DNA from 3 places in the Kitasatospora sp. NPDC089913 genome. Region 1 is predicted to be linked to each of the others. Evidence: riboswitches for the same ligand, from Rfam matches in the RefSeq annotation. Region 1 holds a riboswitch; each other region holds the start of a gene.

Region 1 (5,338 bases):
GCTCAGGCGCTCCCCCCGGAGCCCCGGCGTCGGCGGCGGGAGGCGGGAATGCCCGCCCCAAGCCTATTGCCTGGGGCAACCTTCCCGGCCACCGGCCGAGCACTCCCGGGCGGTAGCCCACCTGCCGTAACCACGCGGTGCCCGCCCGGAACCGGGGGGATGCTGGAGCCCATGGCGATCCCGGTCCCCCACCCCGGCGCGCACCGCGGCCGACCGGCCGCCGCCGCTCCGGCCGTCTGCTACGCGCTGATCGCGCTGAACACCGCGGTCTTCCTGCTCGGACCGGCCGCGGGGCTCAACCCCCTCTACGGCCGGGACCAGGTCCGGGTCTGCGCCGAGCAGCGCTACGAGCAGCGCTGGGGGGCCGTCCCCGCCGAGCTCCTGACCGGTCACCCGCTGACCGCGGACCAACTTGCCGAGGCCCCCGAGCCGGTGCCCGGCTGCCCGGCCTCGGCGACCCCCGGCAAGCACCCGGCGCTGTCCGTGCTCAGCGCGCTCTTCCTGCACGCCGGCTGGCTGCACCTGCTCGGCAACCTGCTCTTCCTCCACGTCTTCGGCCCCACCGTGGAGCGACGGCTCGGCCGCCCCCGGTTCCTCCTCTTCTATCTGGCGGCCGGCGCGCTGACCACCTACGGCTTCGCCCTGGCCGAGGCGCACTCGGCGGACTCGACCCGGGTGCTGATCGGCGCCTCGGGGGCGATCTCCGCCGTGCTCGGCTCCTACCTGCGCTTCCACCCGCACGCCCGGGTCACCACGCTCGTCCCGCTGCTGCTCTTCCTGCCGCTGCGGTTCCCGGCCTGGCTGGTCCTGGGCCTCTGGTTCGCGCTCCAGTGGTGGTCGGTGCACTCCGCCGGACCGGGGGTGGCGTACCTGGTGCACGTGATCGGCTTCGTGGCGGGCTTCCTCTACGCCTGCACCCTGGCCGAGCGCCGCACCCGCCCCCGCCGGACCCTCCGCCGCCCCACCCGCCCGGGCCGCACCCGCCCCCGCGACGCCGTGACCGACGCCCGCTACCCTGGCGGCACCTCACAAAGGAGTACGCCACCGTGATCACCGCCATCGTCCTGATCAAGACCAGCGTCGACCGCATCCCGGAGATCGCCGAGGCGATCGCCGCCATCGAGGGCGTCAGCGAGGTCTACTCGGTGACCGGCGGCTACGACCTGGTCGCGATGGTGCGGGTGCGCCGGCACGACGACCTCGCCGAGGTGATCCCCGGCCGGCTGAACAAGGTCCCGGGCGTGGCGCACACCGAGACCCAGATCGCCTTCCGCACCTACTCCCAGCACGACCTGGAGGCCGCGTTCGCGATCGGCCTGGAGGAGTAGCGGCCGACCGCGGGCCCGCCGGGCCGAGGGTCCCCGACGGGGCCTCAGCCCTCCCGGCGGGTGTCCGCGACGCAGCGGCCGCCCTCGTTCCGGTAGCTCCACGCCGCGCCGTCCGTGACCAGCTCGCGGACGGCGGTCAGGAACCGGTCCACGTGCTCGTCCGGGGTGCCGGCGCCGAAGCTCACCCGGATCGCGTTCAGGCTGCGCTCGCCCGGCAGTGAAGCCTCCGGCGCGCCGCACTCGGAGGGCGCGGCCTCCTCGTCGCCGAGCAGCGTGCGCACCAGCGGGTGGGCGCAGAACAGACCGTCCCGCACGCCGATGCCGTACTCGGCGGACAGCGCGGCCGAGAAGTGCGAGCTGTTCCAGCCTTGGACGACGAAGGACAGCACGCCCACCCGGTCGGCGTCGGCACCGAACAGGTTCAGCACCCTGACCTCGGGGATCTCCGCCAGACCGGCCTTCAGCCGGGCTACCAGCACCCGCTCGCGCGCCTCCAGCGCGTCGAACCCGGCCTCGGTGAGCGCCCGGCAGGCGGCCGCGATCGCGTACACGCCGATGACGTTCGGGGAGCCCGCCTCGTGCCGGGCCGGGCCGGTGTGCCACTGCACGGCCACCGAGCCGTCGGTCTCCCGGGCCACGGTACGGGTGGCGCCGCCGCCGGCCAGGTAGGGCTCGGCCTCGTCCAGCCAGTCGGCCCGGCCGGCCAGCACCCCGGCGCCGAACGGCGCGTACAGCTTGTGGCCGGAGAAGGCGATCCAGTCGACCCCCAGCTCGCGCACCGAGACCCGGTGGTGCGGGGCCAGCTGCGCGGCGTCCAGCACCACCCGGGCGCCGTACCGGTGGGCGGTCCGGGTCAGCTCGGCGACCGGCCAGAGCTCGCCGGTGACGTTCGAGGCACCGGTGACGCAGAGCAGCTTCGGGCCCTCGGGCGCACCGGCGAGCGCGGCGTCGAACGCGGCGACCGCCTCGGCGTGCGAGCGGGGGGCGCGCAGACAGGTGACGGTCAGACCGGCGTGCGCCCACGGCAGCAGCGAGGCGTGGTGCTCGGTCTCGAAGGCGAACACCTGGGTCCCGGCCGGGACGGCGCCGGCCAGCAGGTTGAGCGAGTCGGTGGTGGCGCGGGTGAAGACCACCTGGTCGCCCTCGCGCAGGTCCAGGAACTCGGCGACGGTCCGGCGGCTCTGCTCGAACAGGTCGGTGGAGAGCTGGGACAGGTAGCCGGCGCCGCGGTGCACGCTGCCGTAGTACGGGGCGTAGGCGGCGACCTCGTCCCAGACCCGCTGGAGCGCCGGGGCGCTGGCGGCGTAGTCGAGCGCGGCGTAGGCGACCTTGTCGCCGTTGGCGAGCGGGACCTCGACGTCGTGGCCGAGCACGGCGAGGGGGGTGCTGAGATCGGTGGCGAGAGACATGGGGATGCACTCCGTCTACGGGTCAGGGACCCCGGGAGTGCGTGATGATCCGGGTGTCCGCGCTTGCCACGCGGACGGCTCGCCGCACGGCCCGGTCCTCACCCAGGGCACCCCGCCACGGACGGAGGGTTGCCGGACAGCAAGCTGGGGCTTGTCGCTGTCGCTCATGACCTGGCCAAGACTCTAGGTCGGCTCCACCCCTCGGTCAAACAGCGGTCCACATCCCGGACACACGTCGGGGCCCACCGGGAGGATTCCCGATGGGCCCCCAACGGCCCTGTCACACCCGGGCGGTGGCCTCGGACCAGTGCTTCAGCAGGTCCCGCGCGGCACCCGAGTCGACGGCCGCCGCGGTACGCCGCATGGCCGCGCCCAGCTGCTCGGCGAGCGGCGCGTCGGTGAGGTCCAGCGCCACCAGCGCGGCCGCCGCGTTCAGCAGCACCGCGTCCCGGACCGGACCGTGCTCCCCGGCGAGCATCCGGCGCGCGACCTCCGCGTTGTACGCCGGGTCCGCGCCGCGCAGCGCCTCGATGCCGACCGGCTCGATGCCGACCTCGCGCGGGTCGAAGACGGTCTCGGTCACGGCGCCGTCGCGGACCACCCACACCCGCGAGGTGGTGGTGATGGTCAGCTCGTCCAGTCCGTCGTCGCCCCGGAAGACCAGCGCGGTGGCACCGCGCCGGGCGAGCACCCCGGCGATCAGCGCCGCCAGCCGGGTGTCGAAGCAGCCGATCGCGTGCGCCGTCACCCGGGCCGGGTTGGTCAGCGGCCCCAGGATGTTGAAGGCGGTGGGCACCCCGAGGTCGCGCCGGGCCGGCGCGGCGTGCCGCATCGAGGGGTGGAAGGTCGCGGCGAAGCAGAAGGTGAGCCCGACCTCCTCGGCGATCTCGGCGACCCGGCGCGGCCGGAGGTCCAGGCTGATGCCCAGCTTCTCCAGCACGTCCGAGGAACCGCTCGAGGAGGAGGCGGCCCGGTTGCCGTGCTTGACCACCTTGGCACCGGCCGCGGCGGCGACGATCGCCGACATGGTGGAGATGTTGACGGTCTTGGCCCGGTCGCCGCCGGTGCCGACGATGTCCACCGCCGGGCCTGGGATGTCCAGCGGCTCGGCGTGCGCGTACATCGAGTCGACGAGTCCGGAGATCTCCTCGACCGTCTCGCCCTTGGCCCGCAGCGCCACCATGAACCCGGCCACCTGCACCGGGGAGGCCTCGCCGCTCATGATCCGGTCCATCGCCCACGCGGTGGCCGAGCGGTCGAGGTCCTCTCCCCTCAGCAGCGCCGACAGGATGTCCGGCCAGGAGCGGACCACCTGCGCGGGGTCGCTCCCACCGTTCGCAGGCTGCACGTTCACCATGGCTGACTCCGGCTCTCGCTGCCCCGGCTACCCGGGGAAGGACGTGGGGACGGAGTCAGCCTATCGAGCGGCGGCCCGCCGGGGCTCCGCCGTTCACCCTTCTTCTCTCGCAGTGAGACGCCGGGTGGAACGCCGGACCGAACGCCGGGTGGAACGCCGGACGGAACACGGGCCGGGGACCCGACCTAGCGGACGGCGGGCGCCCGCTTGGCCAGCCTGGCCCGCAGCAGCGTGGCGGCGGCCTCCGCCAGCGCCACCGGGTCCACCGGCTGGGAGATCGCCGCGTCGGCCCGGCTCCAGGCGGCCAGCCAGGAGTCCTGCGGCCGGCCGATCAGCACCAGCACCGGCGGGCAACCGTAGATCTCGTCCTTCAGCTGCCGTCCGAGCCCGAGCCCGCCGGCCGGCACCGCCTCGCCGTCCAGGACGCAGAGGTCGACGCCGCCCTTCTCCAGCGCCTTGAGCACCGCGGGGGTGGTCGCGCACTCCAGGTAGGCCAGCTCCGGGAGGTCCTCCGCGGGCCGCCGCCCGAGAGCGGTCAGCACCTGCTCGCGGGTGGTTCGGTCGTGGCTGTAGACGAGAACGGTCAGCGTCTCGTCGGTCGTGTGCGCCATGGGCCCTGCTCCCTCACGTGTGATCCGGACCACGTTCGCCTGTCCCCGGATGCTACTCCCGATCACCGCCCGCCGAGCCCCTCCCGCGCGATCTCGTCCCGACCGCGCCGCGTCCGCGACTGGTCCGGCCGGAGCAGGGCGCGTCACCCCCGCCCGCGCGGTCCACCCGTACGGCGGACGAGTGGAACTTCCCCTTACCCCCGAAGCCCCCCGGACGCCCGCCACGACACGCCGGACGGGGTCCGGACGGGCCCTTCGAGCAACCGTCAGAAAAGGGACACGCCGCTGCTCAGCGGCAGTCCGGACGCCCCGTCGGGCCCCAGGGGGGCATACCGCACGCACCGGACACTCCGAGGGTGACCCCCCGACGTGAAGACGGAATAAGGGACCGACATAATGTCCGTCGTGGCGACAGCAACAGCAGTAGAAACCGGGCACGCGCACGGATCGGTCAACCGGCCGAACATGGTCAGCGTCGGAACGATCGTCTGGCTCAGTTCCGAGTTGATGTTCTTCGCGGCCCTCTTCGCGATGTACTTCACGCTCCGCTCCGTCAAGGGGCCGGAGTTCTGGACCGAGAAGGCGCACGCCCTCAACGTGCCGTTCTCCTCGGTCAACACCACGATCCTGGTG
Region 2 (5,338 bases), on a different contig from region 1:
CGCCCGGTCGGCGCCGAGGATGCCGGTGAGGACGGCCCCGGCGATGTCGTCGGGCAGCAGCCGCAGGTACTCGGGCGGCGCCCAGGGGGTGTGCGAGAAGTGGCCGATCCGCAAGTCGGGGCGGGCGGCGCGGAGCAGCTCCGGGACGAGCGACAGGTGGTAGTCCTGCACCAGGACGGCGGCCCCGGGGGCGGCCTCGGCGGCGAGGGCCTCGGCGAAGGCCGTGTTGTACGCGGTGTAGGCCGCCCACTCGGTGCGGAAGCCGGCGTCGAAGGCGGGGGCGGTCGGGGTGTCCCAGAGCAGGTGGTGGACGAACCAGAGGGTCGAGTTGGCGATGCCGTTGTAGGCGCGGGCGAAGGTCTCCGGGTCGATGTCCAGCATCCGGACGGCCTGGCCGCCGACGTCGTGGCCGGCCCGGTCGAGCCGGCCGTCCGGGGCCTCGCGGGCGGCCCGGCGGTCGGCGTCGGAGAGGGCGGCGCAGACCCAGACGGCGTCCGGGTCGTCGATCGCGGACAGCCCGGAGACGAGACCGCCGCCGCCTCTGCGGAGGGTCAGTGTGCCGTCGTCCGCGGTGCCGAAGGACACCGGCCCCCGGTTGGACGCCACCAGGACGGGAGCGGCGCCGGTCGGATTCGAACGCTCGGTCGTGAGATCACCCATGGTTGGTTCGTTGCCGGGGCTCCGGGGCGGCAAACCCGCGGGACGGGTCATCGGCGCCGGGTGGCGTACTCGGGCACGGTGTGCATCGGCGGCCGTTCGGTCGCGGTGACCGGGTGGGTGTGGGCGGTGAAGGCGCGGGTCAGCGGGTCGCGGGTGAACTGGGTGAGCAGTGGGCGGACCAGGTCGGCGGAGGCCTTCAGCCGGTGGGTGCGGTCCAGCCGCTCCAGCGCGGTGCGGTAGATGGTGGCCGCCATCCGGCCGAGTGCCTGGGCGTCCTGGTGCCGGTGGTGGCGGATGCCGACGTCCACCTGGGCGAGCGCGTCCGGTCCGGCCGTCTCCAGGGCGTCGACGAGCAGACCGAGCTCGACGCCGTAGCCGGTGGGGAAGGGCAGCCGTTCGAGCAGGGAGCGGCGGGCCGCGTACTCGCCGCCGAGGGGCTGGACGAAACCGGCGAGTTCCGGCCAGTGCAGATTGAGCAGCGGGCGGGCGACCAGTTCGGTGACCCGGCCGCCGCCCGCCGGCACCACCGCGCCGTCGGTCTCCAGCGGCCGGTCGTACATCGCCTTGACCAGCTGGATGTCCGGATCGGTGAGCAGTGGGCCGATGATGCCGGAGACCAGGGCGGGGTCGAACTCGCGCAGGTCGGCGTCCACGAAGCAGACGATCTCGCCGCGGGTGACCAGCAGCGAACGCCACAGCACCTCGCCCTTCCCGGGGGCGGCGGGCAGCCGGGGCAGGATGGCGTCCCGGTGGACGACGGTGGCACCGGCCTCGGCGGCGACCTCGGCGGTGGCGTCGACCGAGCCGGAGTCGATCACCACCACCTCGTCCACCAGCGGTAGTCGTTCCATCAGCTCCCGCCGGACGACCCGGACGATCTCGCCGACCGTGGCCTCCTCGTCCAGCGCGGGCAGGACGACGCTGACGGTGCCCGCCGCACCGAGGGCGCGCTTGGCGGCCGGGAGCGTGTGAACCGGTCGGTCGGCCGCGGTCCAGGAGCGCCGGCGCAGCCAGGACGCGGTCTCGGGGAGGAGCGCGGGGGTCGGTTCGGCGGGCACGGTGCTCTCCTCGACGGATGGGGTCCCGGCCGACGACCGGGGGCGGTTGGGACGGGTCATCTCGCGTGGCGGACGGTCCCGTTCGGGACCGACGCCTTCGGATACAGTCTTCGTACAGCGATCGGACCTTCGCACGCCGGGGTCGCCGCTGAGCAGAACCACAACTTCACAGAGCTCATCCAGAGGGACTGAGGGAACGGCCCGTTGACGTCCCGGCAACCTTCTCGCACGGTCGGCTTCGAGCCCCGGCGGGACAGGTGCCAATTCCGGCCTGTGGCGCGACCGCGTCACGGGGAAGATGAGGAGAGAGGCCTCCGCCCATCATGGCTATCGACACCGCCGCACCAGTCGCCGTCGACCTCGGCCCCGCCACCGCGCTGTCCTGTCGCGAGTGCGGCACCCGGTTCCCGCTCGGTCCCAGCTTCGCCTGTCTCGAGTGCTTCGGTCCGCTGGAGATCGCCTACGAGTTCGGCAGCGAGGGCGCCGAGGAGCTGCGCAAGCGGATCGAGGCCGGTCCGGCGTCGATCTGGCGCTACGCGCCGCTGCTGCCCGTGCCGGCCGACGTGGCGACCAAGCCGAACCTCAACCCGGGGTGGACCCCGCTGGTGAAGGCGGACAACCTGGGCCGCGAGCTCGGCTTCACCGGGCAGCTGCACATCAAGGACGACTCCGGGAACCCGACCCACTCCTTCAAGGACCGCGTGGTGGCCTGCGCCATCGAGGCGGCCCGGGTGTTCGGCTACACCACGCTCTCCTGCTCGTCGACCGGCAACCTGGCCGGCGCGGTCGGCGCGGCGGCGGCCCGGGCGGGCTTCCGGTCCTGCGTGTTCATCCCGCACGACCTGGAGCAGGGCAAGGTCGTGATGGCCGGGGTGTACGGCGGCGAGCTGGTCGGCATCGAGGGCAACTACGACGACGTGAACCGCTTCTGCTCGGAGCTGATCGGCGACCCGGCCGGCGAGGGCTGGGGCTTCGTCAACGTCAATCTGCGGCCGTACTACGGCGAGGGCTCCAAGACGCTGGCCTTCGAGATCTGCGAGCAGCTCGGCTGGCGGCTGCCGGAGCAGATCGTGATCCCGATCGCCTCGGGCTCCCAGCTCACCAAGATCGACAAGGGGCTGCAGGAGCTGATCAGGCTGGGCCTGGTCGAGGACCGGCCGTACCGGATCTTCGGCGCCCAGGCGGCGGGCTGCTCGCCGGTCTCGGCGGCCTTCAAGGCCGGTCACGACGTGATCCGGCCGGTCAAGCCGGACACCATCGCCAAGTCGCTGGCGATCGGCAACCCGGCCGACGGCCCGTACGTGCTGGACATCGCCCGGCGCACCGGCGGCGCGGTGGAGGACGTCACCGACGAGGAGGTCGTGGCGGCGATCCGGCTGCTGGCGCGGACCGAGGGCATCTTCGCGGAGACCGCGGGCGGCGTGACCGTCGGCGTGCTGAAGAAGCTGGTCGAGACCGGGCAGCTGGACCCGTCGAAGGAGACCGTCGCGATCAACACCGGTGACGGGCTCAAGACCCTCGACGCGGTCGCCGAGTCCGGCATGACCGCCGTCATCCGGCCGACCCTGGACGCCTTCCGGGGCGCCGGCCTCGCTTCCGACTGACCCCTCCGCCCACCCAGCGCCCGTAGTAGCTAGGAGACCCCCATGAGCGCCAACGTCCGCATCCCGACCATCCTGCGCACCTACACCGGCGGCGTCAGCGAGGTGCCCGCCGAGGGCGCCACGCTGGCCGAGGTGATCGCCGACCTGGAGCGCAACCACGCCGGGATCGCCGCGCGGATCCTCGACGACACCGGCAAGCTGCGCCGTTTCGTCAATGTCTACGTGAACGACGACGACGTGCGGTTCGCCGAGGGCCTGGAAACGGGGATCAAGGACGGCGCGAACATTTCGATCATCCCGGCGGTCGCCGGCGGGTGATCCGCGGGCGGTCCGTTCCCCCCGGGGCGGGCGCGTCGCCGACGGCCGTCCGCGGCACGGAATTCCGTGCCGCGGACGGCCGTGCGCATTTTGGCGGGAATATCTTCGGTCCCGGGCGGAGTAAAGTGTCGCTGGACCGGGAACAGGGCGCGCCCGTCACCCTGGTCCGGGAACGAATCCACCGCACCGCCACCACCGCCGGCCCGCGTCCGGCGGGAGCCGGGACGGGCCCGGGACCTGGATACATGTCAGGCCGGTGTCAGAATTCTGGCGGGGATTTCTGGTAATACGTCCGCTATGTCCGGCGGAGAATGCAGGGCTTTATCCCGATTGCGCCCGTCCTGTCCCACGGCGCCGCGGGTGAATTCCCCGCCATTGACCCTGTTGCAGAGGGCGTCGATCCGGATACATTCAGCCGCGGTCGACGCAATCGCCCGTTCGCCGGATGCCGTTCGGCGTCATCGGGAGGATTGTGGCGTGCGCGGCTGCGCCCAGGGGGGGTTCCCCGGGCCGGCCTCCAACCAGACCCGGGCCCGCAGACCTGCGGGCGCGTGAAGGGCCAGCACAGCACTAGGGGAGTTCGGAATGGCTCAGGGCACCGTCAAGTGGTTCAACGCGGAGAAGGGTTACGGCTTCATCGCGGTCGACGGTGGTGCGGACGTCTTCGTCCACTACAGCGCGATCCAGATGGACGGCTACCGCACCCTTGAGGAGGGCCAGCGGGTCGAGTTCGAGATCTCTCAGGGGCAGAAGGGTCCGCAGGCGGACATGGTCCGCGCGGCGGTCTGACCTTTCCGACACCCGGGAGCTCTGCTCGGCCCATCGGCTGGCGCACCTCTTGATTCTCACGGCGGGCCCGTGCGACCTCGGTCGTACGGGCCCGCCGTCATGTCCGCCGTCATGTCGGCCGTCGTGGCCGTCGCGATGTCCGCCGTCGGGCCCGGGGCCGGGCTCCGGGGGCCGGCCGCGGGGCGCGGCGTTCCGGTCGGATCCGGCCCGGTCGGAGGCGGTCGGGGACGGCTCCGGGCGGGTGCGCGGCGCGGGTGGCGCGGCTCGCGGATTGCCCGATTGGGCTTGCACTCACCCACCCGGAGTGCTAATCATTGGCGTTAGCACTCACAGCTTGAGAGTGACAGCGGACCGGGTCGGTGAGGCCCCAGGGAGCGGTAGGGGAATGGACCCCCGCACACCAGGGCCGTCCGTCGCGGGCACCCCTTGGTCCGAGCAGTCGACCGTGTCCCGGAGGACCACTTCTGATGGCCAAGATCATCGCCTTTGATGAGGAAGCTCGCCGCGGCCTTGAGCGTGGCATGAACCAGCTTGCCGACGCAGTGAAGGTCACGCTCGGCCCCAAGGGCCGCAACGTCGTTCTGGAGAAGAAGTGGGGCGCCCCCACGATCACCAACGACGGTGTCTCCATCGCCAAGGAGATCGAGCTCGAGGACCCGTACGAGAAGATCGGCGCGGAGCTCGTCAAGGAGGTCGCCAAGAAGACCGACGATGTCGCGGGTGACGGCACCACCACCGCCACCGTGCTGGCCCAGGCGCTCGTCCGCGAGGGTCTGCGCAACGTCGCCGCCGGCGCCAACCCGATGGCCCTGAAGCGCGGCATCGAGAAGGCCGTCACCGCCGTCTCCGACCAGCTCCTGGCCCAGGCCAAGGACGTGGAGACCAAGGAGCAGATCGCCTCCACCGCCT
Region 3 (5,338 bases), on a different contig from region 1:
GGAGCAACAAGGCGCAGATCTACCACTACTTCGGGAACAAGGCCGGGCTGTTCGACGCGGTCTGGAACGAGATGGTCGAGCAGATCGTGGTCGGCGTGCCGCTCGACGTCGACGACCTGCCCGGGTTCGCGGCCGGGCTGGGCGACCTCTACGCCGAGCACCCGGAGATGCCCCGGATCATCACCTGGCAGCGACTGGAGCGCGGCGACGCCTTCAACGAGCTCGCGGTCGCCGAGGTGCGCAGGCGCAGTGCCGAGGTCGCCCGGGGGCAGGCCGAGGGCCGGGTGTCGACCCGGTTCGAGCCCGAGGTCCTGTTCGCCCTGCTCGTCCATGTCGCGATGCTGTGGGCGGCCGCGAACCCGGAGGTGCTGACGGTCGTGGACGTCGCCGACCGGGCGCGCGGCCGCGAGCTGATCCGCCGCATCGCCACCGTTCTGGCGGAGTGAGCCCGCGGGGTACCGCCGGGCCGCCGTGCGCCCCGGCGGCCCCGGCGGCTCCCGGCCGGGGCCTCAGCGGCTCCGGTGGTGTCCGGCCCAGACCGCGGGCGTCCGCTCCGACCACGGGTCCGCCCGTTCGAGCTGCCCGGCGAGGCGGAACAGACGGCCCTCGTGCCCGTACCCGGCCGCGAACTGCATGCCGATCGGGAGCCCCGTGCCGCTGTCGACCGTCAGTGGTACGGACATCGCGGGCGTGCCCGCCACGTTGAACGCCGCCGTGAACGGCGAGAGGTCGAGGATCCGGCGGAGCCAGCCCAGGCCGTCCAGCGCCTCGGCGCCCCGGCCGTGGGTGCCGAGCGGCACCGGCAGGTCCGGCACGGTCGGGGAGAGCAGGACGTCGTGGTCCTCGAAGGTGCGGGCCAGGCTGCGGGAGACCCGGTTGCGGACCGCCAGGGCGGTCACGAACTCGGCGCCGCCCACCCGCCGCCCGTAGTGGTAGCCGGCGAGCGTGGGCGGTTCGAGGGTCGAGGAGTCGACCGGCCGGCCGAGGGCGGCGGCCAGTTCGTCGATCCAGGCGGTGAGGTTCACCGTCCAGAGGCGGGCGTTGGCCAGGACGAACTCCTCCCAGTCGACACCGAGTCCGGGCTCGGCCTCGGTCACCCGGTGGCCGAGCGACTCCAGCAGGAGCACGGTGCGCGCGAGCGCCCCGGCGACCGGCGGCGCGACCGGCCGCCCGCCCCACGGCCGGGTGAGGACGCCGATCCGCAGCGGGCCCGGCTCCCGGGTGACCTCCTGCGCGTACGGGCGGGGCGGCTCCGGCGCGGCGTAGGGGTCGCCCGGCTCCGGGCCCCGGACCAGGTCGAGCAGGGCGGCGCTGTCGCGCACCGTCCGGCTGACGCTGCCGTGCACGGCCAGACCGTTGAAGATCTCGTCGACGGCCGGGCCCATCGGCACCCGGCCGCGGGTCGGCTTCAGCCCGAACAGGCCGTTGTAGGCCGCGGGGATGCGGATCGAACCGGCGGCGTCGGTGGCGTGCGCGACCGGCACGATCCCGGCGGCGACGGCCGCGCCCGCGCCGCCGCTGGAGCCGCCGGCGCTGCGGGTGAGGTCCCAGGGGTTGCGGGTCGCGCCGTACAGCACGGGTTCGGTGGTGGTGCTGTAGGCCATCTCCGGGGTGGTGGTGCGCCCGAAGGTCACCAGGCCGGCCCGGCGCAGACGCGTCATCAGGGTGGAGTCCCCGTCGGCGACCTGGCCGGCGGCGAGGCGGCTGCCGAGCTCCGTCCGGCGTCCGGCCGCGGTCACCCCGAGGTCCTTGACCAGGAACGGGACCCCGGCCAGCGGGGTGCTGCCGGGGCGGGGCGCGTCGTCGGCCGGCCAGGTCTCCGCGACGGCGTTGATCCGCGGGCCGACGGCCCGCTCGGCCGCCCGCGCGGCCGTTTCCAGTTCGGCGGGGGTCACCTCCCCCCGGGCGACGAGTTCGGCCAGCCCCACCGCGTCGTGGCGGACGTACTCGGTGATGTCCATGGTCCCTCCCGGAATCGATGACAGTACCGCTCGGTCCTTGACGGTACCGATTGGTCCCTGGCGATACCGATCGGTATCGCCTGGAACGGACTGGTACCGTAGCAGGAACCTGGGGACGCGCAGCGGCCGCAATCGACCGGAGGCCACGAACAGCCATGACAACGCCCGTCAGAAGGCCGAGCCGGGTGGCGAAACTCCCGCCGCGCGAGCGCATCCTCGACGCCGCCGAGGAGCTCTTCCAGAGCGAGGGGATCCGGCGGGTGGGCGTCCAGGCGATCGCCGAGAAGGCCGGGACCACCAAAATGGCGATCTACCGTCATTTCGAGACCAAGGACGCCCTGGTCGCGGAGTGGCTGCGGATCGTCGCCGCCGACTACCGGGCGGCGTTCGACCGGGTCGAGGCGGAGCACCCGGACCGGCCCGAGGAGCAGATCCTGGGCCTGGCCCGGTTCATCGCCGACGGGTTGCCGGCGGTCTCGTACCGGGGCTGTCCGTTCATCAACTCCCTGGCCGAGCTGCCCGACCGCTCCGACCCCGCGCGGCAGGTGATCGAGGAGCACAAGGAACAGCAGGCCCGGCGGCTGACCGGCATCTGCGCGCGGGCCGGGCTGTCCGACCCCGAGCAGGCGGCGGCCGAGATCACCTTCGCGCTCGAGGGCGCCCAGGTCGCCGTCCAGAACGGGAGCGTCGACCGGGCGGGGGAGCGGCTGCTGCGGGCGGTCGGGGGAATCGTGGCGCGGTACCGCCCGGCGGGGGACGTTCCGGGGCCCGTGGCCTGACGTTTCCACCGGCCGGTACCCGGCCTCGCCCGACTGCAGGCCACCGCGCCGACGGCCCCGGGACGCTGCAGGCCCGGTCCGGGCGCAGCTCGGGCACCGGGGGCTTGGCAGCCGGCCTCCGGAGTCTTGTATCGTTCTTCGCGAATCATCCAGAGGGGTGGAGGGACCGGCCCTACGAAGCCCCGGCAGCTCCCCGTTCGACCCGGCGTCCGAAGTACGCGCCGTGCCGGGCGGGATCAGTGCCAACTCCGGCCTGTCGCCAATGTGGCGCGGGAAAGATGAGGAGACACGGTGCTCTCTGTGCTGTCCTTCCCCCGGGCGCTTCCCGTCCCGGACCTTTCGCGTACCCGTCTCGTGCCCGGCGCAGGCAATCGGCCGACTTCTGCGGCCCGCCCTCGCTGACCACCCCCACCGGCTCCCCGCGGGGGGCCTCCGTGAGCGCGCCCCTCGGCGGTTCGCGGGACCTGAGACGGAGACATCCATGGAGAACACGAGCGGCGTCGGCGTGCTCGACAAGGTCACCTCGATCCTCGGCACCCTGGAGGCCGGTCCGGCCACCCTGGCCGGACTCGTGGCCGTGACCGGACTGGCCCGGCCGACGGCGCACCGGCTCGCCGTCGCACTCGAACAGCACCGGCTGGTCGCCCGGGACGTGGAGGGCCGGTTCATCCTCGGCCCCCGGCTCGGCGAGCTCTCGGCCGCCGCCGGGGAGGACCGGCTACTGGCCGCCGCCGGGCCGGTCCTCGCCAGGCTGCGCGACGTCAGCGGGGAGAGCGCACAGCTCTACCGCCGTCAGGGCGGCGTCCGGATCTGCGTGGCCGCCGCCGAGCGCCTCTCCGGCCTGCGCGACACCGTCCCGGTGGGGGTCACCCTGCCGATGAAGGTCGGCGCCGCCGCGCAGGTCCTGCTGGCCTGGGAGGAGCCCGAGCGGCTCCACCGGGGCCTCCAGGGGGCCCGCTTCACGGCGACGGCGCTGAGCGGCGTCCGCCGCCGGGGCTGGGCCCAGTCGATCGGGGAACGCGAGCTCGGGGTCGCGTCCGTCTCCGCGCCGGTCCGGGGCCCGGGGAACCGGGTGGTGGCTGCCGTCACGGTCTCCGGTCCGATCGAACGGCTCACCCGCCACCCCGGCGCCCTTCTCTCGCAGACCGTCGTCGAGGCCGCGGACCGTCTCACCGAGGCCCTCCGTCCGAGCTGACGCGCTCCGGTCGCGGGGGCCGCCCCCGCTCCCCGCGGCCGGGGCGGGTCAGCGCAGGCTGTCGAGGTCGATGCTGTCCGCCATGACGCGGTACCCGAGCGGTCCGGGGTGGAGGTGGTCACCGGCGTGGTAGCCGTCCGGGATCGCTCCGGTGCCCTCGGGGTCGATGGCCCGGTCGAAGTCGGCCACCGCGTCGTACGCGCCGGAGGTGCGGATCCACTCGTTCAGGTCGCGGCGCAGCCGGTCGGTCTGCGCGGTCCAGAAGGGTGCGCCGCCGAAAGGCATCAGGGTCGCGCCGACGGCCTTGACCCCCCGGGCGTGGGCGGCCCGGATCAGGGACCGGTGGGCGTCGATCAGCCGCTGGAGCGTCACCGGCGGGTCGTCGCGGTCCACGCCGCAGATCTGGTCGCCGCTGCGGAGGATGTCGTTCATGCCGTGGGAGACGATGACGGTGCCGACGTCGGGACGGTCGAGCACGTCGCGGCGGAAGCGCTTCAGGGCGCTGTCCCCGGCGCAGGCGGAATCGGCGAGCATCTTGTTGGAGCCGATGCCGGCGTTGAGCACCGGTCGCGGGCGGCCGGCGGCGAGGAGCCGTTCGGCGAGCAGGTCGGGGTAGCGGTCGTCGCCGTCGACGGTGGCACCGAACCCGTCGGTGGTGGACTCTCCGAACGCCACCACCGCCCTGCCCACGGGGCGCCCACCGGTGACCTCGACCCCGCCGAGGTAGTACCAGGAGCCGAACCCGGGGCGGACGGCGTCGGTGAACGCTTCCGGGCCGGTGTCCCCGCGGTGGTCGCCGTCGGCCCGGTAGGTGGTGGTCATGGAGAGCTGGTGGTAGCCGGCCGGGCCGGTCGGTCCGTCGAACCAGAGGGTCAGCGACACCCGGTCGCGGGCCGCCACCGGCAGCGGCACCGGATCGCTGAGGGCTTCTCCGCCCGGGGGGACGACGACGGAGCCCCGGTGCCCGAAGCGCAACGGCAGTACCGTCCCGGGAACGACGGCCGCGCCGTCGGCGGCCCGGCCGACGGTGGCCCCGCTCAGCCGCAGCGGGGTCGTCCCGTAGAGATTGGACAGCCGGAACCGGACGGCCTTGCCGCCCGCGCCGAGTCGTATCACCTGCCGCACCGACTGGTGGTCGAAGCCCTGCACCGCCCAGGTCGGGAACCACGGCGCCGCGGAGGGCCGCATCATCGGCGCGTACCACGCGGCCGACCAGCGCTGCGAGTACGCCGAGGCCGCGGCTCCGGCGGCGGAGGCCGCCGAGGCGGAGGCGGGGACGGGGACGGAGGTGGCGGTGACGGACAGGGCGGCGGTCAGCGCGGCGACGGATGCGGCGCGGGCGAACGGATTCATGGAGCGCTCCTCGGGACGGTCGGTCGGTCCTGCCGCCTTGACCCGGGGCG

What was found. Region 1 has a riboswitch for S-adenosylmethionine ahead of ACIPYS_RS02035 (aminotransferase class V-fold PLP-dependent enzyme). Riboswitches for the same ligand answer to the same signal wherever they lie in the genome.
Region 2: it holds a riboswitch for S-adenosylmethionine, as region 1 does, so the genes downstream of both, thrC (threonine synthase) here and ACIPYS_RS02035 (aminotransferase class V-fold PLP-dependent enzyme) in region 1, are expected to answer to the same signal.
Region 3: it holds a riboswitch for S-adenosylmethionine, as region 1 does, so the genes downstream of both, ACIPYS_RS16190 (IclR family transcriptional regulator) here and ACIPYS_RS02035 (aminotransferase class V-fold PLP-dependent enzyme) in region 1, are expected to answer to the same signal.

The regions. Positions count from the first base shown of each region.
Region 1 is NZ_JBIVGI010000001.1:451,183-456,520, reverse strand. Features, by position in the region: gene ACIPYS_RS02045 (rhomboid family intramembrane serine protease) at 172-1,050, shown strand; gene ACIPYS_RS02040 (Lrp/AsnC ligand binding domain-containing protein) at 1,047-1,328, shown strand; gene ACIPYS_RS02035 (aminotransferase class V-fold PLP-dependent enzyme) at 1,373-2,737, opposite strand; SAM riboswitch class IV at 2,792-2,909, opposite strand; gene trpD (anthranilate phosphoribosyltransferase) at 3,018-4,094, opposite strand; gene ACIPYS_RS02025 (hypothetical protein) at 4,280-4,705, opposite strand; gene ACIPYS_RS02020 (heme-copper oxidase subunit III) at 5,102-5,338, shown strand, end outside.
Region 2 is NZ_JBIVGI010000053.1:5,337-10,674, forward strand. Features, by position in the region: gene ACIPYS_RS39280 (trehalose-6-phosphate synthase) at 1-660, opposite strand, end outside; gene ACIPYS_RS39285 (glucosyl-3-phosphoglycerate synthase) at 708-1,718, opposite strand; SAM riboswitch class I at 1,891-2,023, shown strand; gene thrC (threonine synthase) at 2,042-3,322, shown strand; gene ACIPYS_RS39295 (MoaD/ThiS family protein) at 3,365-3,640, shown strand; gene ACIPYS_RS39300 (cold-shock protein) at 4,226-4,429, shown strand; gene groL (chaperonin GroEL) at 4,897-5,338, shown strand, end outside.
Region 3 is NZ_JBIVGI010000009.1:609-5,946, reverse strand. Features, by position in the region: gene ACIPYS_RS16205 (TetR family transcriptional regulator) at 1-446, shown strand, start outside; gene ACIPYS_RS16200 (amidase) at 510-1,961, opposite strand; gene ACIPYS_RS16195 (TetR/AcrR family transcriptional regulator) at 2,117-2,740, shown strand; SAM riboswitch class I at 2,883-3,025, shown strand; gene ACIPYS_RS16190 (IclR family transcriptional regulator) at 3,222-3,935, shown strand; gene ACIPYS_RS16185 (SGNH/GDSL hydrolase family protein) at 3,984-5,288, opposite strand.